3 regions of the Stutzerimonas tianxiuensis genome follow, and region 1 is predicted to be linked to each of the others. Evidence: predicted binding sites of a transcription regulator. Region 1 holds the regulator's gene; each other region holds the start of a gene.
The links. Region 1 encodes FliA, which starts transcription of late flagellar genes. Its sites were predicted from a motif close to CTAAAGTTTNNNNNNNNNNNGCCGNTAA; they were not measured.

Region 1 (10,323 bases):
CTGCCTTATGGCTTAAGCCGCAAGTGGCGTTACTCGATTACCCCACAGGCTACTCGTGCGCCGCCACCGCCGAGCGGTTTGGGCTCGTCGGAATAGTTGTCGCCGCCTTCATGAACCATCAAAGCGTGGCCTTTGAGATCGCCGAGGCTTTTCAGGCGTGGTGCCAGTACCGGTTGATTGGCCTTGCCCTCAGCGTCAACCACCAGGACCGGCAGATCACCCATGTGGCCATCACCCCAGGGTTCGCCATGCTTGCCGGCGTTCTTGGGATCCCAGTGACCGCCAGCCGCAACCGCTGCTGCCGGTTTGCCGTCTTTCTCTGCGGGCTGGCAGCTGCCATTGGCGTGGACATGAAAGCCGTGCGCGCCGGCATTCAGGCCAGACAGGTCGGGACGAAATACCAGGCCCTGATCGGTGGTTTCGATCTTCACGGTGCCGACGGCGCTGGCGATGCCCTGGTCGTTGACCTTGTTCATCTCGACCGTAAGGGTTTCGGCCTGCACGCCCATTGCGGCGCAGCCGGCCATTGCAGCGATTAACCACTGTTTCATAGCACGCTCCTGTTCTGACTGAAGTGGGGCAGCGTTACGCCACCCGTCGACTGTCTGACTACCTCGGCCCAGACGCGTTCGATTGGCCTGCCATGGCCTCGCATGGCCGTACAGAGGCTCGACCAAAACTGGACCTCTTCTTGCTATAGCCCGGACAGGACGCGTTTTGCGTCAATTCTTTGTTCTTGTCTGGCGGGGTCTACGTGGATCGCACGCAACTCATCAATTTCGGCAACGGCCTAGCGGGCGCAGGGCGGGGTAACCTCGGGGTGCCGCTGCTGTTGCTAGTCATGATGGGCATGATGATGTTGTCGGTGCCGCCGTTCCTTCTGGACCTGCTGTTTACCTTCAACATTGCCTTGTCGATCGTCGTGCTGTTGGTCAGCGTCTACGCCCTGCGGCCACTGGACTTTGCCGTATTCCCGACGATCCTACTGGTCGCCACGCTGATGCGGCTCGCGCTCAACGTGGCATCGACACGGGTAGTGCTGATCAATGGCCATGAGGGCGGCTCAGCGGCTGGCCACGTGATCGAGGCGTTCGGCAACGTGGTGATCGGCGGCAACTACGTCGTCGGTATCGTCGTCTTCGCGATTCTGATGATCATCAACTTCGTCGTAGTTACCAAAGGTGCCGGGCGGATCTCCGAAGTCAGCGCGCGCTTCACCCTCGACGCCATGCCGGGCAAGCAGATGGCCATCGACGCTGACCTCAACGCCGGGTTGATCGATCAATCCGAGGCAAAAGTGCGCCGGGTCGAGGTCGCCTCCGAGGCGGACTTTTACGGTTCGATGGACGGTGCGAGCAAGTTCGTTCGCGGCGACGCCATCGCCGGCCTGCTGATTCTGTTCATCAACCTCATCGGCGGCGTCGGCATCGGCATGGCGCAGCACGGCATGAGCTTCAGCGAGGCGGGGCAGGTTTATGCCTTGCTGACCATCGGTGACGGCCTCGTTGCGCAGATCCCTTCGCTCCTGCTGTCGACGGCCGCCGCCATCATGGTGACCCGCGTTACCAGTTCCGAGGACATGGGGCAGCAGGTCAACCGGCAGATGTTCGCCTCGCCCAAGGCGCTGGCGGTATCGGCGGGCATCATGATTGCCATGGGCCTGGTGCCGGGCATGCCGCACATGTCGTTTCTCGGCCTTGGTGCGGTAGCTGCAGGTGGCGCCTACTGGATCTGGCACCGTCAGAAGCAGGTCACGCAACAGGCCGAGCAGGAGGTGCAGAAGCAGCAGGAAATGCTCCCTGCCCAGCGGGCCGCCGAGACCAAGGAACTGGGCTGGGATGATGTGACGGCGGTGGATATGGTCGGCCTGGAGGTCGGTTACCGGCTGATCCCCCTCGTCGACCGCAATCAGGGTGGACAGTTGCTGGCCCGGATCAAGGGCGTGCGCAAAAAGCTGTCCCAGGATCTCGGCTTTTTGATGCCGTCGGTGCACATTCGCGACAATCTCGACCTGCTGCCCAACGCCTACCGCTTGACGCTGATGGGTGTGAGCCTGGCGGAAGCCGAGGTGTATCCGGATCGCGAGCTGGCAATCAATCCGGGGCAGGTATTCGGCCCGCTCAACGGCATCGCCGCCAAGGACCCGGCTTTCGGGCTGGAGGCGGTATGGATTGAAGCCAGCCAGCGCGATCAGGCGCAATCGCTCGGCTACACGGTGGTCGATGCCAGTACTGTGGTGGCGACGCACCTCAACCAGATACTGCACAAGCATGCCCATGAATTGCTCGGGCATGAGGAAGTTCAGCAGCTACTGCAATTGCTGGCCAAGAGCTCGCCCAAGCTCGCCGAGGAGCTGGTGCCAGGGATGATTTCCTTGTCCACGTTGCTCAAGGTGCTGCAGGCGCTGCTGCAGGAGCAGGTGCCGGTGCGTGACATCCGTACGATAGCCGAGGCCATCGCCAACGTCGCTGCCAAGAGTCAAGATCCCGCCGCAATGGTAGCGGCAGTACGTGTCGCGCTGTCTCGTGCAATCGTGCAAAACGTTGTCGGGCTTGAGCCGCAGCTGCCTGTGATCACCCTTGAACCCAGGTTGGAACAGATATTGCTCAATAGTCTTCAGAAGGCTGGGCAAGGCTCGGAAGATGGCATTCTCCTCGAGCCGGGAATGGCCGAAAAGTTGCAACGTTCTCTGGTAGAAGCGGCACAGCGTCAAGAAATGTTAGGTAAGCCGGCGATTCTGCTGGTGGCAGGTCCAGTCCGCGCGATGCTGTCGCGGTTTGCCCGCCTCGCCGTACCGAACATTCATGTCCTGGCCTATCAGGAAATACCGGATAACAAGCAGGTCACCATCGTTTCAACGGTGGGTCAGAATTAACTGAGGGCTACAGGCCATGCAGGTCAAACGTTTCTTCGCAGCCGACATGCGTATCGCCATGAAGATGATTCGTGACGAGCTGGGCGCTGACGCCGTGATCACGGGAAACCGTCGGGTCGCTGGCGGCGTCGAGCTGACCGCTGTGCTTGATTATCCGATGGAATCGGCTGTGGCGAAGCAGCCTAATCCGGCTCTCGAAGCCGAGCTGCGCAAGACTCAGGCGCGACTTGCCAGTGCCCACGCCGAAATCAGCGCGCCAGCGCGCGGTTCGGCTGGTCAGGATCGTCAGCTGCTTGACGAGAAGCCCGCAGCTGCGCCCCAGGTAACCCCCGGCGCCGCGAGCCCGTCGTTCGAATCGCGTGCGGTCGAGGCGATGCAGTCGGAGTTGCAGGGTCTGCGTGAACTGATCGAAGTGCAGCTCGGTTCGATTGCCTGGGGGCAGGAGCAGAGCCGCCGTCCGCAACAGGCTGGCCTCTGGCGCCGCCTGCAGCGCATCGGTTTGCCGGCCGAACTGTCTCGCGCCTTGCTTGAAAAAGTCTCCACCGTATCGGAGCCACGCCAGGCCTGGCGGATGTTATTGGCTCATCTGGCGCAATCGATCAAGGTGACCAAGGTCGAGCCGCTGGAAGAGGGCGGGGTGATCGCTCTGGTCGGCCCAGCCGGTGCCGGCAAGACGACCACCCTGGCCAAGCTCGCTGCACGCTACGTGCTCAAGCACGGCCCGCAGAGCATCGCTCTGGCGAGCATGGACAACTATCGGATTGGGGCTCAGGAACAGCTGAAAACACTGGGGCGTATTCTCGACGTACCGGTTATTCAGCTGGACCCGAGTCAGCCCTTGAGCAAAACACTAGCGCCGCTGGCTCGTAAGCGCCTGATTCTTGTCGATACCGCTGGTCTACCCGCGGGTGACTCGATGATGAAGGTGCAGCTCGAAGCGTTGGCGGACCGTGGCATCAAGGCGAAAAATTATCTGGTTCTGCCAGCGACCAGCCAGAGCCAGGTGCTCAAGGCGACCTGGCACAATTACCGCCGTTGCGGGCTGGCTGGCTGCATCCTGACTAAACTGGATGAGGCCGGCAGCCTGGGCGATGTGTTGGGGCTTATCATCAGTCAGCATCTGCCTATCGCTTACCTCGCCGATGGGCCGCGTATTCCGGACGACCTGCATCTGCCTCGCAGTCACCAGTTGGTCAGTCGTGCGGTGAGCTTGCAATCGGAAGAGAATCCGAGCGAGGAAACCATGGCTGACATGTTCTCCGATCTTTACAACGGTTCTCGGAAGGTCGGATGAACGCTTTGCTACGTGTGACACACAAAGAAGACGCGTTCGGGCTGAACGCATCGATGGCCCTAGGGCTCCAGCAAGAGATAGGCGTGTGAAAATGGGTATGCATCCCGTACAGGTTATTGCAGTGACCGGCGGCAAAGGTGGCGTCGGCAAGACCAACGTATCGGTCAATCTGTCCTTGGCGCTGGCCGATCTCGGGCGTCGGGTCGTATTGCTCGACGCCGACCTTGGTCTGGCCAACGTCGATGTGTTGCTCGGCCTGACAACCAAACGCACCCTGGCTGATGTCATTGCCGGTGAATGCGATCTGCGTGACGTGCTGATCCAGGGGCCGGGCGGCATCCGCATCGTGCCGGCCGCATCCGGCACGCAGAGCATGGTGCAGCTATCGACGCTGCAGCACTCCGGCCTGATCCAAGCGTTCAGCGATATCGGCGATGACATCGATGTGCTGATCATCGACACCGCCGCCGGCATTGGTGACGGGGTAGTGAGCTTTGTGCGCGCCGCACAGGAAGTGCTGCTGGTGGTGACCGACGAACCCACGTCGATCACCGATGCCTACGCGCTGATCAAACTGCTCAATCGCGACTACGGCATCAGCCGCTTCCGGGTACTGGCCAACATGGCCCATGCGCCGCAGGAAGGCCGCAATCTATTCGCCAAGTTGACCAAGGTGACTGAGCGCTTCCTGGACGTGGCGCTGCAGTATGTAGGCGCGATTCCTTACGATGAGTCTGTGCGCAAGGCCGTGCAGAAGCAGCGCGCCGTTTATGAAGCTTACCCCCGTGCAAAGTGTTCGCTGGCGTTCAAGGCCATCGCGCAGAAAGTTGACACCTGGCCGTTGCCGGCAACGCCACGCGGTCATCTGGAGTTCTTTGTGGAGCGCCTGGTAAGGCCCGCCGCAGAGCCTAACGAACAATAGCGGCTGGATTCGGTATGTATTACAGCAAAGCTCAGGCTAAAGACTCGCAGTACCAACTCATCGATCAATACGCGCCGCTGGTCAAACGCATTGCTTACCACCTCCTGGCGCGTTTGCCGGCGAGCGTGCAGGTCGACGACCTGATGCAGGCTGGGATGATCGGCTTGCTGGAAGCGTCAAAGAAATATGACGCCGGCAAGGGTGCGAGTTTCGAGACTTACGCGGGTATTCGCATACGCGGTGCGATGCTCGACGAGGTGCGCAAGGGTGATTGGGCGCCGCGTTCGGTACACCGGAATTCGCGCATGGTCAGTGAGGCGATTCGGGCAATTGAGGCCAGAACAGGACGCGACGCTAAAGATCAGGAAGTTGCGGCCGAACTTAAATTGAGTCTCGATGAGTACTACGGCATTCTGGGCGACACCTTGGGCAGCCGCCTGTTCAGCTTCGATGATCTGCTTCAGGAAGGTGAGCATGGGGAGTTCGAGGAGGATGCTGCCAGCACCCATCCGGAACCGTCCCGCGATCTCGAAGACGAGCGTTTTCAACAGGCGTTGGCTGAAGCCATCGGCAACCTGCCCGAACGTGAAAAGTTGGTGCTTTCGCTGTATTACGACGAAGAGTTGAACTTGAAGGAAATCGGTCAGGTACTGGGCGTCAGTGAATCGCGGGTGAGCCAATTGCACAGTCAGTGCGCGGCACGTCTGCGGGCTCGTCTTGGCGAGTGGCGCGCGCGTTAACGACCGGTTTGCAACAAAGCATTAGAGACCGCTTACGAGCTTCATTCATGAGGCCCGCAAACAGACCGTGAGCAGGTCTCGGATTCGGGTTTACGGAGGTGTACTTGGACAAGAACATGAAAATCCTCATCGTCGACGATTTTTCGACCATGAGACGGATCATCAAGAACCTCTTGCGCGATCTGGGCTTTACCAATACCGCCGAAGCGGACGACGGCACTACTGCTTTGCCAATGCTGAAGAGCGGAAGTTTCGATTTTCTCGTCACCGACTGGAACATGCCCGGCATGAGCGGCATCGACCTGCTGCGCGCTGTGCGCGCCGACGAGCGCCTCAAGCACCTGCCGGTGTTGATGGTGACCGCCGAGGCGAAGCGCGATCAGATCATCGAGGCCGCGCAGGCTGGCGTTAACGGATACGTGGTCAAGCCATTCACGGCTCAAGTGCTCAAAGAAAAGATCGAAAAGATCTTCGAGCGCGTCAACGGCTGAAGCAGTAACGCCGCGAGGGCACTATGACGCAAGCAGACCAAGGCCTGGCAGAGTTCGAAGCGACTCTGAGGGCTCATGCACCCCAATTGATTGAAAGTCTGCAGCAAGGCCGCTTCGAAGAAGCGACGCAGATGTTTAACGAGCTCAATCAGGCGCGCAACCTGGGGCTGTACCAGGAAGTCGGCAAGCTCACGCGTGAGCTGCACAACGCCATCGTCAAGCTCGAAATGGACACCTGTGCGACGGGGGGTGATCCGTCGCCAATCACCGACGCCACGGACCGATTGTCCTACGTGGTGGAGATGACCGAAAAAGCGGCCAACCGCACCATGGACCTGGTTGAGGAATCGGCGCCGCTGGTGAACTACGTCAGCTACGAAGCCCAGAGCCTGACTGCCGATTGGCAGCGCTTCATGCGTCGCGATATGAACGCTGAACAGTTCCGCGACCTGGTCAAACGCATCGATCAGTTTCTCCAGCGCAGCATGAACGATGGCAGTCAGCTGTCGCAGAACCTTAGCGAAATCATGCTGGCCCAGGATTTCCAGGACCTTACCGGTCAGGTGATCAAAAGGGTGACCCGGCTCATTACCGAACTCGAAAGTAACCTGCTTAATCTGGTGCTGATGGCAGGCCAGGTTGACCGCGTGGCGGGCATCCAGCATGACCGCGAAGCGATGCGCGCCGAGCAGGAACTAAAAAAACAAGAAAAACAGCCTTCCAATGGTGAAGGTCCGCAGATGCATGCCGATATACGTGAAGACGTCGTTTCCGGGCAGGACGATGTCGATGATCTGCTTTCGAGCCTGGGCTTTTAGGGGAAGTTAAATATGAGCTTCGACGCCGATGAAGAAATCCTCCAGGATTTCCTGGTAGAGGCCGGCGAGATTCTCGAACTATTGTCAGAGCAGCTGGTGGAGCTGGAAAGCAGCCCCGATGACACAGCCTTGCTCAATGCGATTTTTCGCGGTTTCCATACGGTAAAAGGCGGTGCCGGGTTTCTCCAGCTACATGAGCTGGTGGAATGCTGCCACATCGCCGAAAACGTCTTCGACATCCTGCGCAAGGGTGAACGTCGCGTCGACTCGGAATTGATGGATGTCGTTCTCCAGGCTCTGGACTCCGTCAATGAAATGTTTAGCCAGGTGCGCGAGCGTACCGAGGTAACCCCGGCGACCCCTGAGCTACTGGCAGCGCTGGCCCGCTTGGCTGAGCCGGCCGGTGCGCAGGAACCTGTGGTCGAAGCCCCTGTCGAGGCTGAACCCGAGCCTGCGGTTACTGCCGATAGCGAGTTCGAGCAGTTTCTTGGCGCGCTGGAAGAGTCTGTCGAGACCCCAGCCTCCAGTGCCGCTGACGAGATCACCGACGAGGAGTTCGAATCGTTGCTTGATCAACTCCACGGAAAAGGCCAGTTCGCGGCTGAGCAGGACGCAAAGCCGGCAGCATCGGCGGCGGCTGTTGTGCAACCGTCTGCCAGCGACGAGATCACTGATGATGAGTTCGAGGCGCTGCTCGACCAGCTGCATGGCAAAGGCCAGTTCGCCGAGCCGGTGGCAGCCGCACCCGCTGAAGCGGCGGCCAAGCCTGTAGCTGCTGGTGGTGACGACATTAGCGACGACGAGTTCGAAGCGCTGCTGGACCAGCTGCATGGAAAAGGAAAGTTTGAGCCCGACGCGGCTGCACCAGTTGCGGCTGCAGTTGTGCCTGTTGCTAAGCCCGCAGCGGTTACCGCGCCTGCGGAAAAGAAGGCTGCGCCTGCGAAGCCAGCTGTAAGCACCGTTGCGAGCAAAGCCGCTGTTCCGGCTAAAGCAGAGCCTGCATCCAAGCCTGCCGCCGCACCGGAGAAGCCCGCGAGCGAGGCGGAGACAACCGTTCGAGTCGATACCGCCCGACTTGATGAAATCATGAACATGGTTGGTGAGCTGGTGCTGGTGCGTAATCGCCTGGTGCGCCTGGGCTCCAACAGTGCCGATGAAGCCATGGCCAAGGCCGTGTCCAACCTCGATGTGGTGACCGCTGATCTGCAAAGTGCCGTGATGAAAACGCGCATGCAGCCGATTAAGAAGGTTTTTGGCCGCTTCCCGCGTCTGGTTCGCGATCTGGCTCGCAGCCTCAAGAAAGAGATCAATCTAGAGCTGGTCGGTGAAGAAACCGATCTGGACAAGAACCTTGTCGAGGCGCTGGCCGATCCACTGGTGCACTTGGTGCGCAACGCGGTGGACCACGGCATCGAAACTCCGGAAGAGCGCGAAGCCGCAGGCAAGCCGCGCACCGGCAAGGTCGTGCTTTCCGCTGAACAGGAAGGCGACCATATCCTGTTGCTGATCACCGATGACGGTAAAGGCATGGATGCGGACGTCTTGCGTGCGAAGGCAGTTGAGAAAGGTTTGCTCGATAAAGACGCCGCCGACCGACTGAGCGATCTGGAATCTTACAACCTGATTTTTGCGCCGGGCTTCTCGACCAAGACCGAAATCTCCGACGTGTCCGGCCGCGGCGTCGGTATGGATGTTGTCAAGACCAAGATTTCGCAGCTCAACGGCACGGTCAACGTCTTTTCCAACAAGGGCCAGGGCTCGCGCGTTGTGATCAAGGTGCCGCTGACGCTGGCGATCATGCCGACCCTGATGGTGATGCTCGCCAACCAGGCGTTCGCCTTCCCGCTGGTCAGCGTCAATGAAATTTTCCACCTCGACCTATCCCGTACCAATGTGGTTGACGGTCAGGAGGTCGTGATAGTCCGGGACAAGGCGCTGCCGTTGTTCTATCTCAAGCGCTGGCTGGTGCACGGAGCCGAGCTCGAAGAGCAGCGTGAAGGGCACGTAGTGATCCTCAACGTCGGCAATCAAAGTATCGGCTTCGTCGTCGATCAGCTGGTGGGGCAGGAGGAGGTGGTGATCAAGCCGTTGGGCAAGATGCTGCAGGGCACTCCGGGGATGTCCGGCGCGACTATCACCGGCGATGGTCGTATCGCCTTGATCCTGGACGTCCCGAGCATGCTCAAGCGTTACGCGCGCCGGATCTGATCAGTAGGCAGCGGTTTCTTCTCGGACCGCTGTCGCTAGGAGTTGTTTTATGGCAGTCAAGGTCCTGGTGGTGGACGATTCCGGTTTCTTCCGCCGCCGTGTATCGGAGATCCTTTCTTCAGACTCGAATATCCAGGTGATCGGAACCGCGACCAACGGGCGCGAGGCTATCGACCAGGCGCTGGCGCTGAAACCGGACGTCATCACCATGGATTACGAGATGCCAATGATGGACGGTATCACCGCCGTCCGGCAGATCATGCAACGCTGCCCAACGCCAGTGTTGATGTTCTCCTCGCTTACCCATGAAGGCGCGCGGGTCACGCTCGATGCGCTGGATGCGGGGGCCGTTGATTTTCTGCCCAAGAATTTCGAGGACATCTCGCGAAATCCGGACAAGGTAAAGCAGCTGCTCTGCGAGAAGGTTCATAGCATCTCGCGCAGCAATCGCCGTTTTAGCAGTACTGTCACCGCTCCGGCAGCCACGACCCACGCAGCGCGCCCGGTCGGCGGCAGCCCTTCGGGTATCACCTCTCATGCGAGGTCTTCGGCGCCGGTCCATACAGCTCAAGCTCCAGCTTCGGCGCCTCGTCGCAAGTCGTACCGACTGGTTGCCATTGGCACCTCGACCGGTGGGCCGGTTGCGCTTCAGCGCGTACTGACGCAACTGCCCGGCAATTTTCCGGCGCCTATCGTGCTGATCCAGCACATGCCGGCTGCGTTTACCAAAGCCTTCGCTGAACGTCTGGACAAGCTCTGCAAGATCAGCGTCAAAGAAGCAGAAGATGGCGATGTACTTCGCCCTGGCTTGGCACTTCTGGCGCCGGGCGGTAAACAGATGATGGTCGACGGGCGCGGCACGGTACGCATTCTGCCGGGCGATGAGCGCCTCAATTACAGGCCTTGCGTTGACGTTACCTTTGGTTCAGCCGCCAAGGCCTACGGAGACAAAGTGCTGGCCGTAGTGCTGACCGG
Region 2 (10,323 bases), on a different contig from region 1:
TGCCGGGCCGCAGCCTCTGGCTCAGCGACCCGACCTGGCCGATCCACGAAACCCTGTTCGCCGCGGCCCGCTTGAAGGTTGAGCAATATCCCTACGTCGACGCGCAGAACAGGCTGGACGTGCCGGCCATGCTCGCCGCGCTGGAGCAGATCCCCAGCGGTGACGTGGTGCTGCTGCACGCCTGCTGCCACAACCCCACCGGCTACGATCTGAGCCGGGACGACTGGCGCCAGGTACTCGAGATCGTGCGCCGCCGCGAGCTGTTGCCGCTGTTCGATTTCGCCTATCAGGGCTTTGGCGACGGCCTGGATGAAGATGCCTGGGCCGTCCGCCTGTTTGTCGCGGCATTGCCTGAAGTGCTGATCACCAGTTCCTGCTCGAAGAATTTCGGCCTGTACCGCGAACGCACCGGTGCGTTGATCGTGGTTGCCGCTGACGGCGAGTCGCTGATCGATGTGCGCAGCCAGTTCGCTTCGGTGGCGCGTAACCTCTGGTCGACACCGCCTTCTCACGGTGCTGCTGTAGTGGCGACGATTCTCTCCAACCTCGAATTGCGTCAGCTCTGGCAGCAGGAAGTCGCCGCCAAACGCGAGCGCATCGCCGGTTTGCGTCAGGGGCTGGTGGAAGCGCTTGCGCCCTATGGGTTGGCCGAGCGCTTTGCGCATATCGCGCAACAACGCGGGATGTTCTCCTACACAGGCCTCACCGCCGAGCAGGTGCTGCGCCTGCGGCGAGAGGATGCGGTGTATCTGGTCGAAAGCGGGCGGGCGAATATCGCCGGACTGGACGCTGCACGGCTTGATCAATTGGCGGCGGCCATCGCCCGCGTCACCGGCTGATTACACGCCACTCGCTCGAAGCCCGGAGGCCGGCCGACATGACCGGCCTCCGCGTTTTCCGGCTCGGTTCAACATCAACGCCCTCCCCGCGCGTCAAGCGAACCGCCAACCGAGCGCGCCCGTCTCGCCCCATCCACCCGCCCGTAAAGCACCCTCTCTGAAGGTCTGGAACTCAGACGCCGCTTTTATGTCGTAGCATTTGGCCATCATGCTGGGTCGATTCTGGCCTACCATATAGGCCTGCTATCTATTCCGGTGTGACTGACCGGTCCGGTGACGAACGGGCTCTAGCGAAAGCCAGGGTAGCCGCTATCTTCAGCAATAGGTTTCGAACGAGCTCGCCCATGATTCATAGCAACACCGCCGGTAACCCTGCTCCGCACCAATACGCCTGCCATTCAGCCAGCGAGCATGGGGCCTGCCCCAGCTGCGCGAGTGGCGAGCGTCTCGGCTTTCGCTTCAGCTACGCCTACCAACCGATCGTGGACATCGCCAAGCGCGAGATCTTCGCTCACGAAGCACTGGTACGAGGCGTGAACGGCGAACCTGCGCCCAGCGTGCTGGCGCAGGTGACCGAGGACAACCGCTTCCGCTTCGACCAGGCTTGCCGGGTCAAGGCCATCAAGACCGCGGCCAAGCTCCAGATGCAGAGCAAGCTGTCGATCAACTTCATGCCCAACGCCATCTATCGCCCGGAGCTGTGCATCCGCTCGACGCTGGAAGCTGCCCGTGCGCACAACTTCCCCATCGAGCAGATCATTTTCGAGACGGTGGAAGGCGAGCGCATCAGTGACGCCAAGTGGCTGACCGAGGTCTTCCGTGAATACCAGCGCATCGGCTTTCTCACCGCCATCGACGACTTCGGTGCCGGCTTTGCCGGGCTCAACCTGCTTGCCGACTTCCAGCCCGATCTGATCAAGCTGGACATGGACCTGATCCGCGGCATCGACCAGAGCCACACGCGCCAGGCTATCGTCCGCGGCACGGTGGGCATGTGCAACGAACTGGGCATTCAGGTGATCGCCGAGGGCGTGGAAACATCGGACGAATGCAAGGCCTTGCGCGACCTGGGCATCAGCCTGATGCAGGGCTATCTGTTCAGCAAACCGCTGTTCGAGACCTGCAGCCACGCCGATTCCCTGGCATGGCCGAACGGACTGTAGAGCCGAGCGAGGCTCAGCCGGCCTTCAACAGTTTGAGCAACTCACGGGCAGCCTCTTCCGAGGACGCCGGGTTCTGGCCTGTAACCAGCAGGCCATCGACCAGCACATAGGACGACCAGTCCGGGCCCTTGCTGTAGTCGCCGCCGACCTCCTTGAGTTTGTCTTCCAGCAGGAAGGGCACCACCTCGGTGAGCTGCACCCCCTCCTCTTCGGTGTTGGTAAAGCCGGTGACGCGCTTGCCTTTGACCAGATACTCGCCGTCCACGCCGCGCACCTGCACCAGCGCCGCTGGCGCATGGCAGACGGCCGCCACTGGCTTGCGCGCCTGGATGAAGGATTCGATCAGGGCGATGGAGGTCGAGTTGCCGGTCAGATCCCACAATGGTCCATGGCCACCGGGGTAGAACACCGTATCGAAGTCCGCTGCCGATACCTCGTCCAGCTTGCGGGTGTTGGCCAGCAGTGCCTGGGATTCGGCATCGTTCTTGAAACGCTTGGTCATCTCGGTCTGAGCATCCGGCGCATCACTTTTCGGATCCAGCGGCGGCTGGCCACCCTTGGGTGAGGCCAATACGATCTCGGCGCCGGCATCCTTGAACACATAGTAAGGGGCGGCGAATTCTTCGAGCCAGAAGCCGGTCGGCTTGCCGGTGTCGCCGAGTTTGTCGTGGGATGTGAGGACGATGAGGACTTTCATGAGGGTCTCCTGTGGTCGGGTGGCCCGGGATTGGCGGGGCCTTGGTTTATCTGGACCGTGGGAGGGGGGAATCGGTCAATTGGCATTGGCGGCGGCAAAGCCGTGAAGCCTGATGCCTCGTTGCTTTTCGTAAGAGCGAGGGAGACGTCGAGTCCTTGCTCGCGAAGATTTTTTAGCTTGTGCATGCGGCCTATTACGGAGTTGGCCGAGGCATTGGTTTCGCCCTGCTGGGCGACTCACTTTATTCAGTTGCCAAAAAAGTAAGCAAAAACGCTTGCCCCTGCATCCGGCCCCGGCTTCGCCGGGGTTCCTTCACTCCGGTGACGCTCCGGGGGCACGCCGCGAAGGGCCATCCATGGCCCATCGCGGCTCTCGCGGCATCCTTGCCGCTCAACCCCCTCCGCGCCACCTGCGCTCAGCCTCCTGAAAGGGGCGTTTAGCGGCGTCTGTGAGTTGGTTCGTCAGCAGAGAAGCAAGGTGCCCAGCCCTAGTAGGACGGGGCATCCCATCAAGCATGGGCGATGGGCCTCGCCCATGCTACGGTGCAGCGCAACTAAGTTGGACGTGTAATCAGTACCGCTTACGGCCAAGGGCGATTGGCAGGCTTCGAGTACTAACTACAAGCCTTCATTCGTCAACCGCTTCGCCGCACGGTCTGCCCCGGCACTCAGGATTACCCATGAGCTCGGATCGCTTGCGCCGGTGACAGTCATCAGGACTACGCCTGTGGCACTTTTGTAGACGCAAAACTCTCAGACGACGCTAAACGCCCCTTTCAGGAGGCCGAATGGAATCGCTGCGCAGAGGGGCGAGCGGCATGGATGCCGCGAGAGCCGTGAAGGGCCATGGATGGTCCTTGCGCGGCGACCCTTCGGAGCAGCGATGGACTGAGGGAAGTCGAGCGCAGCGAGACCCGGATGCAGGGGCAAGACTTTTTGGTTCCTTTTGGGGCGACTGCCAAAAGGGACTCGCCCAGCAGGGCGAAACCAATGCCTGAAACAACCCGGCCAACGGGATGACCACTCCTTATTCCAAGCCCCTACGGCAACGCAAACTCGTCAAAACAAAAAGGGCGCCGAAGCGCCCTTTTCATCAACCCCGGATCATATCCGAAAACTCCCCACCAACTGCTTCAACCGCGCCGCCTGCTGTTCCAGATCACCACAGGCCCGCAACGTGGACTGCAGGTTCTCCACGCCCTCCTGATTCAGCGTGTTGATCTCGGTGATGTCCATGTTCAGCGACTCGATCACCGAGGTCTGCTCCTCGGTCGCAGTGGCCACCGACTGGTTCATCGCGTCGATCTCACCGATGCTCAGAGTCACACTGCCCAGGCGCTCGCCGGCCTGGTTGGCAATGCCGACGCTGGCCTCGCTCTGGCGCTGACTCTCGGTCATGGTGCTCACCGAGTCGCGGGCACCGACCTGCAGCTTCTCGATCATGCCGTGGATCTCTTGCGCCGAGGTCTGGGTGCGGTGCGCCAGGCTGCGCACTTCATCGGCGACCACCGCGAAACCCCGCCCGGCTTCACCGGCACGCGCCGCTTCAATAGCAGCGTTCAGCGCCAGCAGGTTGGTCTGTTCGGAGATGCCCTTGATCACATCAAGTATCTGGCCGATGCCAACGGTCTGACTATTGAGGGCCTCGATCTGCTGGCAGGAGGCACTGATATTGTTCGACAGCTGCTTCATCGCCTCGATGTTGCGCTCGACCACCTTGAGGCCGTCTTCGGCCTGGTGGCTGGCACCGCTGGCCTGCTGCGAAGCGTCGGCTGCGTTGCGGGCGATCTCCTGCGCGGCGGCGCCGAGCTGGTTGATCGCGGCGGCCACACTGTTGGTGCGGCTGGACTGCTCGTCGGAGTTGATCATCGAGGAGTTGGAGGCGGCCAGCACGCGCTGCGCCACTTCGTTGACCTGCTCGGTCGCCGATGACACTTCCCGGATGGAGCCGTGGATACGCTCTACGAAACGGTTGAAGGCCATTGCCAGCACACCAAATTCGTCCTGCGATTGCACGATCAAGCGGCGGGTCAGATCGCCCTCGCCTTCTGCAATGTTGGCCATGGCCCGACCCATGTCGGTCAACGGGCGCATCAGCACGCGAATGAGCATGCCCAGCAACACCAGGATGAACACCACGGCAATCACCGTGGCCAACAACGCTGTGGTACGGAAGCTGGACAGCGCGGCGTAGGCTTTTTCCTTGGACACCGATACACCGACATACCAGGTCACCGAGGGCAGGCCAGGGACGGGGCTAAAGCTGAGGATGCGCTTTTCACCGTCGAGTTCTGCCTCGCTGTAGCCACTGGTCAGCGACGGCGTGCTCTCTGGATAGAGCTCAGCCAGGGTCTTCATCACCTTGTTCTTGTCGGGATGGACCAGCACCTTGCCGTCACCGCTGACCAGGAAGGCATAGCCCATGCCCTGGAAGTCCAGCGCATTGATGATCTCCACCAATGCCTTCAACCCCAGATCACCACCCACCACACCGACGGTCTGACCGGCGCTTTGTGCCGGTGTGGCAATGGTAATGACCAGCTCTCCGGTAGCCGCATCGACATAGGGTTCGGTCAGGGTTGTACCGCCGGCGGACACTGCGTCCTTGTACCAGGGCCGAACGCGAGGGTCGTAGTTGGCAGGCATCTCGTCTTCCGGACGCATGGTGAAACGGCCGCTCTGCTCGCCCAGATAGGTGAAGTTGAAGGTCGAGGTCAGTGCCCGCTGCTCCAGCAGATCGACTACACCGGCGTCCGAATCGTCGTTGGCAATCGACTGTGCGGCGCTTTCGACCAGCAGAATGCGGCCGGACAGCCAGTTTTGAATGTTGTGCGCAGTCACCTCGCCCATCTCGTCCAGATAACGCTGGAGGTTTTGGCGAATGGCGCTGCGTTGCAGGTAATCGTTGTACAGCGTGAACAGGGCGAACGTCGCGATCACGACGAGTGACGCAGCCAACAGAATCTTGTGGCTGAATTTGAGACGGCTAGGCATGGGCGCGTGTCCGGATAGGTCTGGATCGAATCGGCAATCCTTTCCTTGCGTAGCGTCCTGCTAGCACGTGCTTTCGGCCGGAGGGGCTCAAGCTTGAGGCACCCTCTAATCGAATCAGCCCACAGGCCCCGCCAGCCGGGCTTTTTGCCGTAAACCATTACGGCTTTCAGACGAGCGGCATGGCTTTTTGAGGGCGCCCCTGTGTTCAGCCTGCAAACAAAAACGGCATGCCCTGCAGGCATGCCGTTTTGTTAATCAGCGAGCAATATTGCCGAACTCAGCGTCCTGCCAAAGCCGGCATGACCCGCGGGCGCAACCCCTCACCGAGGAGGGTCAGCACCACCACGGCTCCGACAATCCAGTACCAGCGCACCAGAGGATCGAAGCCCAGCCAGCCGAGGGCGTGCAGGAAGACCATGGTGATCAGCACCGGGCAGACGTAGCGCACCATGAACAGCCAGAGCGCATACCCCAGCGGCGGCAGATCCAGCTCTTCACGCATGATCTCGCTGCGCAGCGCATAGCCGGCAAAGATCACGATGAAGATCCCGCCCAGTGGCATCATCCAGCGCGAGGTCAGGTAATCGAGCCAGTCGAAGAAGTTCTTGCCCAGCGGCGTCCAGCCAGCCATCAGGTTGAACGAGAGCATCGCCAGCAGGCTGATCACCAGCAGCACCGCACCCGCGCCCATGGCGGCCTTGACGCGGCTGATGCCGTGCTTCTCGTTGAGGTAGGCCACCGTGGCTTCGATCATCGAGATGGCCGAGGTCAACGCGGCAATCGAAACCATGGCGAAGAACAGCACGCCGAACAGCGTGCCGAACGGCATCTGCTGGAAGGCCAGCGGCAGGCTCATGAAGATCAGTCCGGGCCCGGCGGTCGGGTCCATACCATTGGCAAAGATGATCGGGAAGATCGCCAGCCCTGCCAGCAGCGCCACCGCCGTGTCGGCAATCGCGACCATGAAGGTGGTCCGCGCGATGGACTGGCCATCCGGGATATAGGAGCCGTAGGTCAGGATGGCGCCGGACGCCAGGCTCAGGGTAAAGAAGGCATGGCCCAGCGCGGCCAGCAGCGCTTCACCGGTGAGCTTGGAGGTGTCGAAGCTGAACAGGAAAGCGAAGCCCTGATCGAAGCCGCCACTGGTAAAGGCGTAACCCACCAGAATCAGCAACATCACCGCGAGGCCCGGCATCATCCAGCGCACCGCGCGCTCTATGCCGGCCTGCACGCCCTTGGCGACGATCCACAGCGTCAACAGCGCTACGAGGAGGCTCCAGCCACCCAGCTGCAGGGCATTAGCGTTGTGCGCCTCGAACACCTGCGCCAGATCGTCCACGGAGCCCGCCGCGAGCGAGCCGTCGAGCATCTTCACCGTATAGGCAAAGGCCCAGCCGGCGACCACCACGTAGAAACAGAGAATCAGGAAGCCGGCCGCCATGGCCATGCCGCCGACGCCTTTCCACAACGGGCTGCTGCCGTTTTCACGCGCCGCCCGACCAATCGCGTCGATGGGGCTGCCGCGGCCGCGACGGCCGATGGCGATCTCGGTCATCATCACTGGAATACCGATGGCGAGAATGCACGCCAGGTACATCAGCACGAACGCGCCGCCGCCGTACTCGCCGGTGATGTAGGGAAATTTCCAGATGTTGCCCAAGCCGACTGCAGAGCCGGTCGCGGCGAGGATGAAGCCCCAGCGGGAGAGCCAGAGGTTCTTGGGTTTTTCACGGGTCATGCGTCACCTGTTTGTTGTTATCTGTGACGGAATCGAACCCGCCGCGCTTGTGGCGCGACGGAGTGCAAGGCGGATGAACCTATTGAGCGTCGGGCTGCACCTCCGGAGCTGCGTTGGCAAAGGCTTCGAGGGATTCGCACTGCTCGGTCATCTGCAAAATGCGCGGGTACGCACTGAGGTCACAGGCAAAACGGCGCGCATTGTATACCTGCGGCACCAGGCATGCCTCCAGATAGCCTGGCCGTTTGCCGAGTGAGAGCTTGCCGTCGTAGGCCGCCAAGCCCTGCTCGACGCTGGCGAGGCCCGTATGGATCCAGTGCTGGATCCATTGCTGTTTCGCCTCGTCCCCGATGCCCAGCGGGCCGCTGAGGTACTGCAGCACCCGCAAATTGTTCAGCGGATGCAGGTCACAGGCGATATGAAGCGCCAGCGAGCGCACCCGGGCACGGTCGGCCGGATCATCCGGCAGCAAAGCCGGAAGCGGAAAGACCTCTTCCAGGTATTCGATAATCGCCAGCGACTGGCTGACACGCTCGTCGCCATCGACCAACAAGGGCACCAGCCCCTGCGGATTGAGCGCCTTGTAGTCGGCCGAGCGTTGCTGGCCGCCGTCCTTGACCAGATGCACCGGCATGTTTTCGAAGGCGAGGCCTTTGAGGTTCAACGCGATGCGTACGCGATAGGCGGCGCTGGAACGCCAGTAGCCGTAGAGCCTCAGCGTGGGCGACGAACCGGCCGTTGTGGTTGTTTCACTGCTCATAACGCTCCCAGTACGTGGTTCTCTGTGGCGGGCAAATCCTTTGACCATCCCGGCAGCCCTGCTGAACAAAGCAGACAGCAAGGCCTAAGGAGTGGCTTGGCCGCCGCCATGACAAACCACTCGGACCCGCCGCACAAGCCCGCCGGTAGCGCGGCTGGCACCTTAAGGTAGCTCAGCCTGGAAGGATTTCGTTACGGCCCTTTGCGAGCGCCGGGCTGCAAGGTTGCGACATTTTCCGCGTAACGAAAACCTGACAACCGGGTGCGACAGCTCGCCGCACCGCATCGCTTCAAGCGCCGGACGCTGGGCACCGAGGTCAGCGCAAGACTTGTGCTAAATCAGCCCACTGAGGTTGAGGAACACCAGCACGATCGCCAGCGGGGTGCCGAAGCGCAGCAGCACCCACCAGGCGCGGAACAGTCCGCCGTCCCGAATTCCAATGGCGTCGCGTACCGTTTGCTCCTTCATCACCCAACCCGTGAACAGCACGGTCATCAACCCGCCCAAGGGCATCAGCCAATTGGTCGTGAGGTAGTCGAGGCTGTCGAAGAAGGTCTTGCCGAACAGTTGGTAGTCCGCCCAGAGGTTGAAGGAGAAGACGCTGCCCAGACTCAGCATCCAGAGCAGGCCTCCACTGATCAGTACCGCCTTAGTACGGCTCATGCGGAAGCGCTCGGTCATCCAGGCGATGCTCGGTTCGCTCAGGGAGATGGCCGAGGTCAGCGCCGCAATCACCAGCATGACAAAGAACAGCCCACCGACCACCTGGCCCAGCGGCATCTGACCAAAGGCGATTGGCAGGGTGACAAAGATCAGCCCAGGTCCGGCGCCCGGCTCCAGGCCGTTGCCGAACACCAACGGGAAGATCGCCATACCGGCCAACAGTGCAACGACGGTGTCAGCCAGCGCCACCAGCACGGAGGTCTTGGCAATCGAGGTGCCTTCGGGCAGATAGGAGCCATAGACCATCATCGCCCCGGCACCGAGGCTGAGCGTGAAAAAGGCATGCCCCAACGCGATCAGCACACTGGTGGCGGTCAGTGCGGAGAAATCCGGCACAAACAGAAATTCCAGCGCCTGCAGGAATTCGCCCGTGACCGCGGCATAGCCGACCAGCCCGAGCAACAGCACGAACAGACCCGGCATGAGGAACCGCAGCGAGCGCTCCAGCCCGCCGCGCACACCAAAGCCGACAATCAGCATGGTCGCTGCCAGCACCAGCGTGCCGCAGACGATCAGCCGCATCGGGCTGGCCAACAGGCCATTGAACATCTCACCACTGGTGTCACCGCTCACACCACCGAAAGCGCCGCTGAGCGTGGTCGGCACATAGGACAGCGCCCAACCAGCCACCACCAGGTAGAAGCTGAGAATGAGGAAACCGGTCAATCCACCGAGCCAACCGGCAATGCGCCAACGAGTACTGGCGCCCGCCTCACGGGCCAGACGCGCCACCGCGTCATCGGGGTTCTGCCGACCACGACGGCCGATCATCACTTCGGCCATCAGCAAAGGGATGCCGATCAGCAGAATGCAACCGAGGTACACCAGCACAAAGGCGCCGCCGCCGTTCTCACCGGTGATGTAGGGGAACTTCCAGATATTGCCCAGGCCGACCGCCGAGCCAGTGGCGGCCAGGAAGAACACCCAGCGTGAGGACCAGAGCCCACGCGCCGCGCTTTGCTGAGTATGAACGCCACCGAGAGAGCCGGCGGCAATGCTGCTTTTGTCAGTCATTGCGGATTCCTGCTTGTTGTTTTTGTCAGGGATTTGCACATGCTCGGCAGAACAACTCGGGCTGCCGAAAACAAAACGGGCGGCCCTGGGCCGCCCTCATGCTCGTTACGCCTGCAGGCGCTGTGGGTGCTTCTGCACCGCGTGCTGGCCGCCGAGGCGCTCCTGGGCCAGCCGATCGGCGACGACCGACGTGGACTCACCACTGCTGGCGGCGCGCTCGAAGATCTCGCGCAGGGTTTCAGCGATGCCTCGAACGTGCGCGTCCGTCTGTGCCGGGCTGCCGCCGATGCGCTGGTAATAGACGTCGATGATGCCGCCGGCATTGATGGCGTAGTCCGGCGCGTAGAGATGATTGCGACGCTGCAGTTCGACGCCTATTTCCGGGCTCGCCAGCTG
Region 3 (10,323 bases), on a different contig from region 1:
GTTTCAACACAACTTTCCTGATTATGCACTGGACCGGCCTGATCGGAATGCCGCGACGGGTTTACACCTATGACACCGGTCTGGGCTGGGACATGCCTAACCTGATCTCGTCGATCGGCAGCTTCATCATGGCCATCGGCATCGGCACCATCCTGCTGGATATCGTCTTGCACTTCCGCTTCGGCCAGCCCGCAAAAACCAACCCCTGGAATGCTGACACGCTGGAATGGGGTACCGCCCTGCCCCCGAGTCCTTATAACTTCGTCAGCCTGCCGGACATTACCGACCGTCATCCGCTGTGGAAGGATCCGGACCTGCCCAACAGCATCGCCCGCGCCGAGCATTCGCTGAAGGCCATCGATCATGGCCGGCGCGAAACCTGGGGCTCAGACCCGCTGACTGGCAAGGTCCGTGAAATCATCCATCTGCCTGGCAACAGCTGGTGGCCGTTCGTGGCTTCGGTGTTTCTGGCGGTGCTCTGCCTGAGCCTGCTGAACAAATTTTACTGGGTCGCTTTGATTGCGACGGTCGCCACCTTGATCGTGCTGTTTCGCTGGTCCTGGGAAAACGGTGCGCACCCTGCCGCAGCACCTGACGCGCAGACGCAGCCCGGCGAACCCCCGCTGCACTCACGCACCTTTGACGGCCCCGGCCTCTGGGGGATGGGCGTGACCCTGCTGGCCAATGGCACCCTTTACCTGTCTTTGCTGTTCGGCTGGTTCTACCTGTGGACGGTTTCACCGGAATGGATGGTGCCGGAGCACTCCGACCTGAACGGCTGGCTGATGTTTGCCAGCGCAGTAGTGCTCAGCGCTGGAACGCTGTGGATGCGCCTGGTGCCTGGCCGGCTGCGGCGGGGAAGCGGCGGGCAGCTGATGCTCAATCTCGGTGCGATCACGGCGATCGGTGCAGTGCAGTGGGCGATGTTGCTGTGGCTGCTGCTAACGGCCAACCTGAGGGTGACCGAGACGGCGCACGACGCGGTGGTCTTCGTGATTCTTGCCTACGGGCTGATTCACTGCGGGCTGGCCACGATCCTCACGCTGCTGCAGACGCTGCGGGTGATGTACGGCTACGTGGGTGACAAGGCGCCCTACGAGGTGGTGGTCGTCGAGCAGCTCTGGTACTACAACCTCGGCGTAGTCTGGAGCGCCTATGCCGCGATTGTCCTGTTCCCGAATGCATGGGGGGCTGCCTGATGAAGTACAGCCGCACATCTGTCTTCCACCCCATTCAGATTCCGTTTGGGCTGACCATCTGGAGCCTCTGGTTTGCCATCATGTACGGCTCACACGCGGTGGTCTGTTCGATCGCCCCGCCGGACCCCAGCCTCGGGGTCTTCAACTGGTTGAATGCGAGCTTCGGACTGTTCACGGTACTGGTGATAGTGTTGCTGCTCTGGCTGGGACGCCGGACCTGGAAGCTGTCTCATGAACCGAACGATTTCAATGAACGCCAGGTTTTCGTGATCAAGGTGTCGTCCGGGATTCACTTCATCGCAGCGTTGGCGACGGTTTTCGTTGGCATGCAGCTGGTGTTTCTGCCGCCCTGCATCTAAACCAGGCGCCCAAATATTGCGGGCGTCTAATCGAGCTTCTTGCGTATCCAGTACAGATAGGCGCCGTCGTCGGTCTGCTGGTCGACCAGTTCATGGCCCAGAAAAACGCAGAACTTGGGTATATCGCGCTGAGTCGACGGATCGGTCGCAATGACCTTCAAGACGTCGCCCGCAGGCAGATCGCGCACCTTGTTGTGCAGCATCATGACCGGCTCGGGGCAGTTGAGGCCGCTGGCATCGAGCAGCGCATCAGCAGACAGTTCGGTAGTTCGAGACATCAGAGGCTCCAGAAAACAGGACGGTATTTCGCGCAAGAAAGCAGGCGGCAGGGTTCACAACCGACGCAAATGGCAAGTCACTTCCTCTCGGTCATGATAGAGCTGTTTGCAGCCGATGCTCGCTTTCACCCCTCGTTCGGCAAGCCCATCGGCGATGCGTTCCAGCAGTCGTTTCACCTCGGCATAGCGCTGCTTCATCGGCAGCTTCAGGTTGACCACGGCTTCGCGACACAAGCCTTCGCCGATCCAGGTTTCGAGCAACGCGGCATTTTTCGCCGGCTTTTCGACGATATCGCAGACCATCCAGTTCACCGGGCGCTTAGGACGGAAGGCGAAGCCATCGGCGCGGTAATGACCCACCAGACCGGACTCGAGCAATTCCTCGTTCATCGGCCCGTTGTCGACAGCCATTACTTCGATGTCGCGGTTGACCAGCTGCCAGGTCCAGCCGCCCGGTGAGGCGCCAAGATCGACCGCCGTCATGCCTGGCGCCAGCCGCTCATCCCATTGCTCGCGCGGGATGAAATGGTGCCACGCCTCCTCGAGCTTCAAGGTCGAGCGGCTTGGCGCCTGGCGAGGAAATTTCAGCCGGGGGATGCCCATCGGCCACATGGCACTGTTCTCTGCTTCGGCAAACCCCACAAAGGCCTCACGACCACTCTTGAACGTGAGCAAGAGGCGGGGACCATGGCTGCCCTCCTTCAGCCTGCCGGCTTTCTCCAGCGCCTTGCGCAACGGCGCCTCGAACTTGCGGCAGAAGTTCGACAGCTCTTTGCCGTCGTTGGTATCCAACACTTCCAGCCACAGACTGCTGCACACCGGCATGGATTTCAGCTGATCGAGCAATACACCGATCCGGTCAGTTTCCGGAAGCGCCAGCCATTCCCCGCACGCCCATTGCCGGGGAAATATAAGCCGTGCGAAACGCGCGCCGCGCATCAGGCGTTCAGGCCCTGCCGCGTCGTTGCAGATGAACTCGGCACAAGCACTGTCAGCTTTGGCCTTGGCGTAGCCGGCCACATCAAGGCGAGCAGCCTGGTCACTGATTTCAGCGCAGACCTCGCTCTCGAAACCGGGGCGGCAATGCAGCAGCAATGTATTCATGGTACGAACCCTATAAGCGGCACAAAGCGCATCGGCGCCAGCACCCCCCTGCGACAAAAGCCGCACATGATAGCCGAGTGGGGAACCACGGGCTTGCTGGTTCGGTCCAGTGAACAGTTGCAGGAGTCGTTTGCGTCCCGACAAGCAGCGCCTTTGCGCCGCTGCGAACAAGCTGTCGCGGCCCGACCCTTGCAGTTTAGCCATGACGATTGGCGGCCAGTTTCGTGGCGAATCACTTCGCCAGAAGCTAGGTTCCAAGAACGCTCCCGACTCAATCAGCCCGGCCGTGCGGGCACAAGGAGAGACGAATGCCATCCCTGGACAGCCTGAATTGCCGTCGCAGTCTCGACGTGAACGGCAAGACCTACCACTACTACAGCCTCCCGGAAGCTGCGACACAGTTGGGCGACATCAGCCGACTACCTACCTCGCTGAAGGTACTGCTGGAAAACTTGCTGCGCTGGGAAGATGGCGCCACCGTTCGCGCCGATGACTTCAACTCGTTGGCCGTGTGGCTCAAGACACACACCTCCGAACGCGAGATCCAGTATCGCCCCGCGCGAGTATTGATGCAGGACTTTACTGGCGTACCCGCAGTCGTCGACCTCACTGCCATGCGGGACGCGGTCTCCCGGGCCGGTGCCGACCCACAGCGCATCAATCCGTTGTCGCCGGTCGATCTGGTGATCGACCACTCTGTGATGGTGGACCGGTTCGGCACGGACAAGGCGTTCGAGCAGAACGTCGACATCGAAATGCAGCGCAACGGGGAGCGCTACGAGTTTCTGCGCTGGGGTCAGCAAGCATTCGACAATTTCCGCGTGGTGCCGCCTGGCACCGGAATCTGTCACCAGGTCAACCTGGAATACCTGGGACAGGTTGTCTGGACCAAGGAAGAGAACGGCGAAACCATCGCCTACCCCGACACCCTGGTCGGCACCGACTCGCATACCACGATGATCAACGGTCTCGGCGTGCTGGGTTGGGGCGTCGGCGGGATCGAAGCGGAAGCCGCGATGCTCGGCCAACCGGTCTCGATGCTGATCCCGGAAGTGATCGGCATGCGCTTGACTGGCAAGCTCAACGAAGGCGTGACCGCCACCGATCTGGTGCTGACCGTGACCCAAATTCTGCGTAAGCACGGTGTGGTGGGCAAGTTCGTCGAGTTCTTCGGCCCCGGTCTGGACCATCTTCCACTCGCCGACCGCGCGACCATCGGCAACATGGCGCCGGAGTACGGTGCGACCTGCGGCTTTTTCCCGGTCGATCAGGTCACCATTGATTACCTGCGTCTGACCGGACGTGACGAAGACCGTATCGCCCTGGTCGAGGCCTACAGCAAAGCCCAGGGGATGTGGCGCGACACCCACTCTCCCGATCCCGTTTTCACAGCCACGTTGGAGTTGGACCTGGCCGAGGTCAAGCCATCCCTGGCGGGCCCTAAGCGACCGCAAGACCGCGTATCGCTTGAGGATATCGGTGCCAACTTTGACCTGCTGCTGGAAACCAGTGGCAAAGCCCAGCAGGCCGCCAGCTCGGTCGTGGTGGCCGGCGAAGACTACCGCCTCAAGCACGGCGCGGTGGTGATTGCAGCCATTACTTCCTGCACAAACACCTCCAACCCGAACGTGCTGATGGCTGCCGGCCTGGTGGCGAAGAAGGCACTCGAGCGCGGCCTAAAGCGCGCGCCCTGGGTGAAGTCATCCTTGGCGCCGGGCTCCAAGGTCGTCACCGACTACCTCGAGCGCGCCGGATTGACCACCTACCTCGATCAACTTGGCTTCAACCTCGTCGGCTATGGCTGCACAACCTGCATCGGTAACTCCGGGCCACTTCCTGATGCCATCAGCAAGGCGATTACCAATAACGATCTTGTCGTGTCATCGGTGCTTTCCGGCAACCGTAACTTCGAAGGCCGCGTGCATCCGCTGGTCAAGGCCAACTGGCTGGCATCGCCGCCGCTGGTGGTGGCCTTCGCGCTGGCCGGAACCACGCGGATCAACATGGAAAAAGATCCGCTGGGCTATGACGAGCAGAACCAGCCCGTTTACCTCAAGGATATCTGGCCGACCAGCGCGGAAGTGAACGAGGCAGTCAGCAAGATCGACGGACAAATGTTCCGTACCCGCTACGCCGACGTATTCAGTGGCGATGAGCATTGGCAGTCCATTGCGGTCACCGCTGGCGACACCTACAAATGGAACAATAATTCCAGCTATGTGCAGAACCCACCCTTCTTCGAGGACATCGGGCAACCCCTGACGCCACCGAAGGATGTCGAGAACGCGCGAGTCCTTGCGGTATTTGGTGACTCCATCACCACCGACCACATCTCCCCGGCCGGCAATATCAAGGCCAGCTCCCCTGCCGGCGTGTATCTGCAGGAGCTGGGCGTACAGCCGGAGGATTTCAACTCCTATGGTTCGCGCCGCGGTAATCACGAAGTCATGATGCGCGGCACCTTCGCCAACATCCGCATCAAAAACGAGATGCTTGGCGGCGAGGAAGGCGGCAACACCTTGTATCAGCCAAGTGGTGAGCCCATGTCCATCTACGACGCTGCGATGCGCTACCAGGCGGAGGCTGTGCCCTTGGTCGTCATCGCGGGCAAGGAGTACGGCACCGGTTCCAGCCGCGACTGGGCCGCAAAAGGTACCAATCTGCTAGGGGTAAAGGCCGTTATTGCCGAGAGCTTTGAGCGAATCCACCGTTCGAACCTGATAGGCATGGGCGTACTGGCGCTGCAGTTTGTCGGCGACCAGACCAGGCAATCGCTGGGGTTGACCGGTAACGAGAAGCTGTCGATCCGTGGCCTGGGCGCCGACATCAAGCCGCGTCAGCTGCTGACCGTCGACGTAGAACGTGCCGACGGCGGGCGCGATAGCTTTCAGGTGCTCTGCCGCATCGACACTCTCAACGAGGTTGAGTACTTCAAAGCCGGCGGCATTTTGCACTACGTGCTGCGCCAGCTGATCGAGGCCTGATAGCCCGAAACATATGTCGCTTCAATCAAAGCCCGCTGCAGCACATCTGCAGCGGGCTTTTTTGTGCTGCCATTTATCTGTTGACGCTTAAGTCTTTGGAAAATCAGCCGTTAGGATGCCAAGCACAACGGTCGTGAACTTGGCGTCAAAATGCCATCATTCCCCGCACCGCAGAATTGGCGGACTGACCGAACACAATAAGTGGCTGCAGCCACCCCGACTTGCCAGGCGTATTGCATGCGAAACAACCAGCCCGTTACTCAACGTGAATATGCGTTTCCCGATCAGCAAAGGTTGATTTCGACCACTGACCTGACCGGCAAGATTACTTATTGCAACGATATCTTTGCCGAAGTCAGTGGCTTTGAACGCAGTGAATTGATCGGCGCGCCACATAACCTGATACGCCATCCAGACGTCCCGCCGGCGGTGTTCGGCCATATGTGGGCCACACTCAAGGATGGCAAGCCCTGGATGGGCATCGTTAAGAACCGCCGCAACAACGGCGATCACTATTGGGTCAACGCTTATGTCACGCCGGTGCTGGATGCTCAGCGCAAGGTCATTGGATATGAGTCGGTCCGCACCAAGCCAACCCGTGAACAGGTCGGGCGCGCAGAAGTGCTCTATGCTCGGCTAAACGCAGGAAAAAGTGGGGTTCCCCAGCGCGACAAATGGCTTCCCATCTTGGTCAATTGGCTGCCCTTTATCGTCATCAGTCAGGTTGGCTTCCTGATCGGAGCCTGGCACGACCACGGCTGGGGGTTCGCGCTCGCCGCCCTGCTATCAATACCCCTCGGTTTGATCGGTCGTCACTGGCAGATGCGCGGGATGCGGCGATTGCTAGGCCTGGCCCAGCAGTCAACCAGTGATCCGCTGATCGCTAAAATGTACACCGACAGCCACGGTGCCGAGGCACAGTTGGAGATGGCCCTGCTCAGCGAGCATGCACGACTCAAGACATGCCTGACCCGCCTGCAGGACAGCGCCGTGCAACTGCAGCAGCAGGCCAAGCGTGCGGACGACTTGGCGCATAGCTGCTCTGATGGATTGTCGCGACAGCATCACGAGACCTCGCAGGTCGCTGCTGCAATCACGCAGATGGCCGCCACCACCCAGGAGGTTGCCGGCAACGTGGCTCTTGCAGCGGAGGCCACCGAACAAGCCAACCAGCTCACCGCCCAGGGTCGCCAGATTAGCTCGCAGACTCGCAAGGCCATCGAACTGCTGGCTGCTGCCGTCACCGAAACCGGCGATGCGGTGTCAGCGCTGGCACAGAACAGTAACGAGATCGGCACTGTTGTCGATGTGATCAAGAGCATTGCTGACCAGACCAACCTGCTCGCGCTGAACGCAGCCATCGAAGCCGCGCGAGCGGGTGAAAGCGGCCGCGGCTTCGCCGTGGTGGCCGACGAGGTCCGACAACTGGCTCAGCGCACGGCATCCGCCACCGGACAGATTCATCAGCTGATCGAAAAGCTGCAACAGCAGGCACGCCAAGCCGTGGAAACCACTGAGCAAGGCCGTAGCCAGGCGAGCCGTGGCGTCGAGCGCGTGATCGATGCCGACGGGGCACTGACCGGCATCAGTGAGGCGGTGGGACGCATTATCGACATGACGGCGCAGATCGCTTCCGCAACCGAGCAGCAAAGCGCAGTGGCCGACGAAATCAGCCAGAACGTTGGCAATATCGCCCGACTCGCCGACCAGACCTCTGGCGATGCGCAGAGCTCAGCGCTGCTTTCTGAAGACCTGGCGGCGACTGCACAGTCGCAGTACAGCCTGGTAGAGCGTTTCAACCGCTAACTAAAGCCTCATCTCGCTGATGCCACCAAGCATGCCCGCTTACCGCATTGCGGCAGCGGGCATTCCTATTTCCTATTGGGGCTAAGGACTGCCGAGGAATGCCGCGATTGCGTCTGCAGCCTTGTCCAGATACCGCTCATGGGTAAAGCCTGAGCGTTTCAGTGGTTTGAGATCATGGTCGGCCGACATCAGCCAATCGAGGCGAATCGCCGGCGACAGTGAGTAGCCAGCGACGGTGTCTCGGTTACCCATGGCATCGCGCTCCCCTTGAATAATCAGCGTCGGTGTTCGCAGCTCGGCCAGGTGCGCCACTCGTGGCTTTTCCGGCTTACGTGCGGCATGAAACGGATAGCCCAGGCATACCAGTGCATCGACCGCGAGTTCGTCGGCCAACAAGCTCGCCATTCGCCCGCCCATCGACTTGCCACCGATCGCCAATCGCCCTGCGGTTTGCTGTCGCACCGTTCGATAAACCGCACGCCATTGCTGAAGCAGCTGTGCCTGTGGATTTGGCGGACGCTTGCGTTCGTCGATGCGCCTGCTGGCCATATAGGCAAACTCGAAACGAAAGACCGCCACGCCCCGCTCTACCAGCCGTTCAGTCATCTGCTCCATGAACGGACTGTCCATCGGAGCGCCAGCTCCATGCGCCAGGATCAGGCTGGCGCAAACCGCCCCCTTTGGTTGATCACGCCGGACGAATGGAATTTCGTCGCCCTTTGAGTATTGACCGGCGTCAATACCGGCCATTTGCCCAGTGCCCATCCTTGCCCCCGCTTTCTATTGAAAGAAATCTCTGCTCACCGCAACAAAAAACATGCTCATTACCGTGGATGGAAGCCCATACATGAACACAGCAACCAGTACCGCCTATGACTACAAGGTGGTCCGCCAATTTGCCATCATGACGGTGGTGTGGGGAATCGTCGGGATGGGGCTCGGCGTTTTCATCGCAGCACAATTGGCCTGGCCATTTCTCAACTTTGACCTCCCGTGGACCAGTTTCGGTCGTCTACGCCCATTGCACACCAACGCGGTGATCTTCGCCTTCGGCGGCTGTGCATTGTTCGCGACGTCTTACTATTCGGTCCAGCGCACCTGTCAGACCACTCTGTTCGCGCCCAAGCTGGCCGCGTTCACGTTCTGGGGTTGGCAACTGGTCATCCTCCTGGCCGCGATATCGCTGCCGCTGGGGTTCACCAGCTCCAAGGAATATGCCGAACTGGAATGGCCGATCGACATCCTGATCACCATCGTCTGGGTGTCTTACGCGGTCGTGTTCTTCGGCACCCTGGCCACGCGCAAGGTCAAGCACATCTACGTCGGTAACTGGTTCTTCGGCGCCTTCATCCTGACCGTGGCGATCCTGCATCTCGTCAACAACCTGGAAGTCCCGGTCACAGCAATGAAGTCCTACTCGGTGTATGCCGGTGCGACCGATGCAATGGTCCAGTGGTGGTACGGTCATAACGCCGTAGGGTTCTTCCTCACTGCAGGCTTCCTCGGGATCATGTACTACTTCGTGCCCAAGCAGGCCGAGCGTCCGGTGTATTCCTATCGCCTGTCGATCGTCCACTTCTGGGCACTGATCACCGTCTACATCTGGGCCGGTCCGCACCACCTGCACTACACCGCGCTGCCGGACTGGGCACAAAGCCTGGGCATGGTGATGTCGTTGATTCTGCTGGCGCCAAGCTGGGGCGGCATGATCAACGGCATGATGACGCTTTCCGGGGCCTGGCATAAATTGCGCAGCGACCCGATCCTGCGCTTCCTGGTCGTGTCCCTGGCGTTCTATGGCATGTCGACCTTCGAGGGTCCGATGATGGCCATCAAGACCGTCAACGCACTGTCCCACTACACGGACTGGACCATCGGTCACGTGCATGCCGGTGCGCTCGGCTGGGTTGCCATGGTCTCCATCGGTGCGCTGTACCACCTGATCCCGAAAGTGTTCGGTCGTGCCCAGATGCACAGCATCGGCCTGATCAACGCGCACTTCTGGCTCGCCACCATCGGCACCGTACTCTACATCGCATCGATGTGGGTCAACGGTATCGCTCAGGGCCTTATGTGGCGTGCGATTAACGAAGACGGCACCCTCACCTACTCCTTCGTCGAAGCGCTTGAAGCCAGCCATCCGGGCTTTGTGGTTCGCATGCTCGGTGGTGCGATCTTCTTCACCGGCATGTTGCTGATGGCCTACAACACCTGGCGCACCGTACAGGCCGCCAAGCCGGCCGAATACGAAGCCGCCGCGCAGATCGCCTGAGGAGCAGACTGATGAAGAAGCACGAAATACTCGAGAAGAACGTCGGTCTGCTGACTCTGTTCATGATTCTGGCAGTGAGCATCGGCGGTCTGACCCAGATCGTTCCACTGTTCTTTCAGGACGTGGTCAACGAGCCGGTGGAAGGCATGAAGCCCTACACCGCGCTGCAGCTGGAAGGACGCGACATCTACATCCGTGAAGGCTGCGTCGGCTGTCACTCGCAGATGATCCGTCCGTTCCGCGCCGAAACCGAGCGCTACGGGCACTACTCAGTGGCGGGTGAAAGCGTGTACGACCACCCCTTCCTGTGGGGCTCCAAGC

Region 2: the regulator FliA is predicted to act here: its motif matches at 5,763-5,790, upstream of ACSSNI_RS14575 (methyl-accepting chemotaxis protein).
Region 3: the regulator FliA is predicted to act here: its motif matches at 6,011-6,038, upstream of ACSSNI_RS05625 (methyl-accepting chemotaxis protein).

Annotation. Positions count from the first base shown of each region.
Region 1 covers NZ_JBPVWS010000002.1:79,470-89,792, forward strand. The annotation lists gene sodC (superoxide dismutase family protein) at 30-551, opposite strand; gene flhA (flagellar biosynthesis protein FlhA) at 755-2,875, shown strand; gene flhF (flagellar biosynthesis protein FlhF) at 2,892-4,169, shown strand; gene fleN (flagellar synthesis regulator FleN) at 4,261-5,091, shown strand; gene fliA (RNA polymerase sigma factor FliA) at 5,106-5,831, shown strand; gene ACSSNI_RS03020 (chemotaxis response regulator CheY) at 5,948-6,322, shown strand; gene ACSSNI_RS03025 (protein phosphatase CheZ) at 6,346-7,140, shown strand; gene ACSSNI_RS03030 (chemotaxis protein CheA) at 7,153-9,348, shown strand; gene ACSSNI_RS03035 (protein-glutamate methylesterase/protein-glutamine glutaminase) at 9,398-10,323, shown strand, end outside.
Region 2 covers NZ_JBPVWS010000010.1:185,680-196,002, reverse strand. The annotation lists gene ACSSNI_RS14590 (amino acid aminotransferase) at 1-839, shown strand, start outside; gene rimA (S6 modification regulatory phosphodiesterase RimA) at 1,184-2,002, shown strand; gene ACSSNI_RS14580 (type 1 glutamine amidotransferase domain-containing protein) at 2,016-2,699, opposite strand; gene ACSSNI_RS14575 (methyl-accepting chemotaxis protein) at 3,803-5,692, opposite strand; gene ACSSNI_RS14570 (sodium-dependent transporter) at 5,970-7,430, opposite strand; gene maiA (maleylacetoacetate isomerase) at 7,510-8,190, opposite strand; gene ACSSNI_RS14560 (sodium-dependent transporter) at 8,524-9,927, opposite strand; gene ACSSNI_RS14555 (Glu/Leu/Phe/Val dehydrogenase dimerization domain-containing protein) at 10,033-10,323, opposite strand, start outside.
Region 3 covers NZ_JBPVWS010000003.1:97,045-107,367, reverse strand. The annotation lists gene ctaD (cytochrome c oxidase subunit I) at 1-1,199, shown strand, start outside; gene ACSSNI_RS05645 (hypothetical protein) at 1,199-1,558, shown strand; gene tusA (sulfurtransferase TusA) at 1,585-1,836, opposite strand; gene rlmM (23S rRNA (cytidine(2498)-2'-O)-methyltransferase RlmM) at 1,891-2,940, opposite strand; gene acnA (aconitate hydratase AcnA) at 3,249-5,924, shown strand; gene ACSSNI_RS05625 (methyl-accepting chemotaxis protein) at 6,162-7,730, shown strand; gene ACSSNI_RS05620 (alpha/beta family hydrolase) at 7,812-8,495, opposite strand; gene ccoN (cytochrome-c oxidase, cbb3-type subunit I) at 8,578-10,002, shown strand; gene ccoO (cytochrome-c oxidase, cbb3-type subunit II) at 10,014-10,323, shown strand, end outside.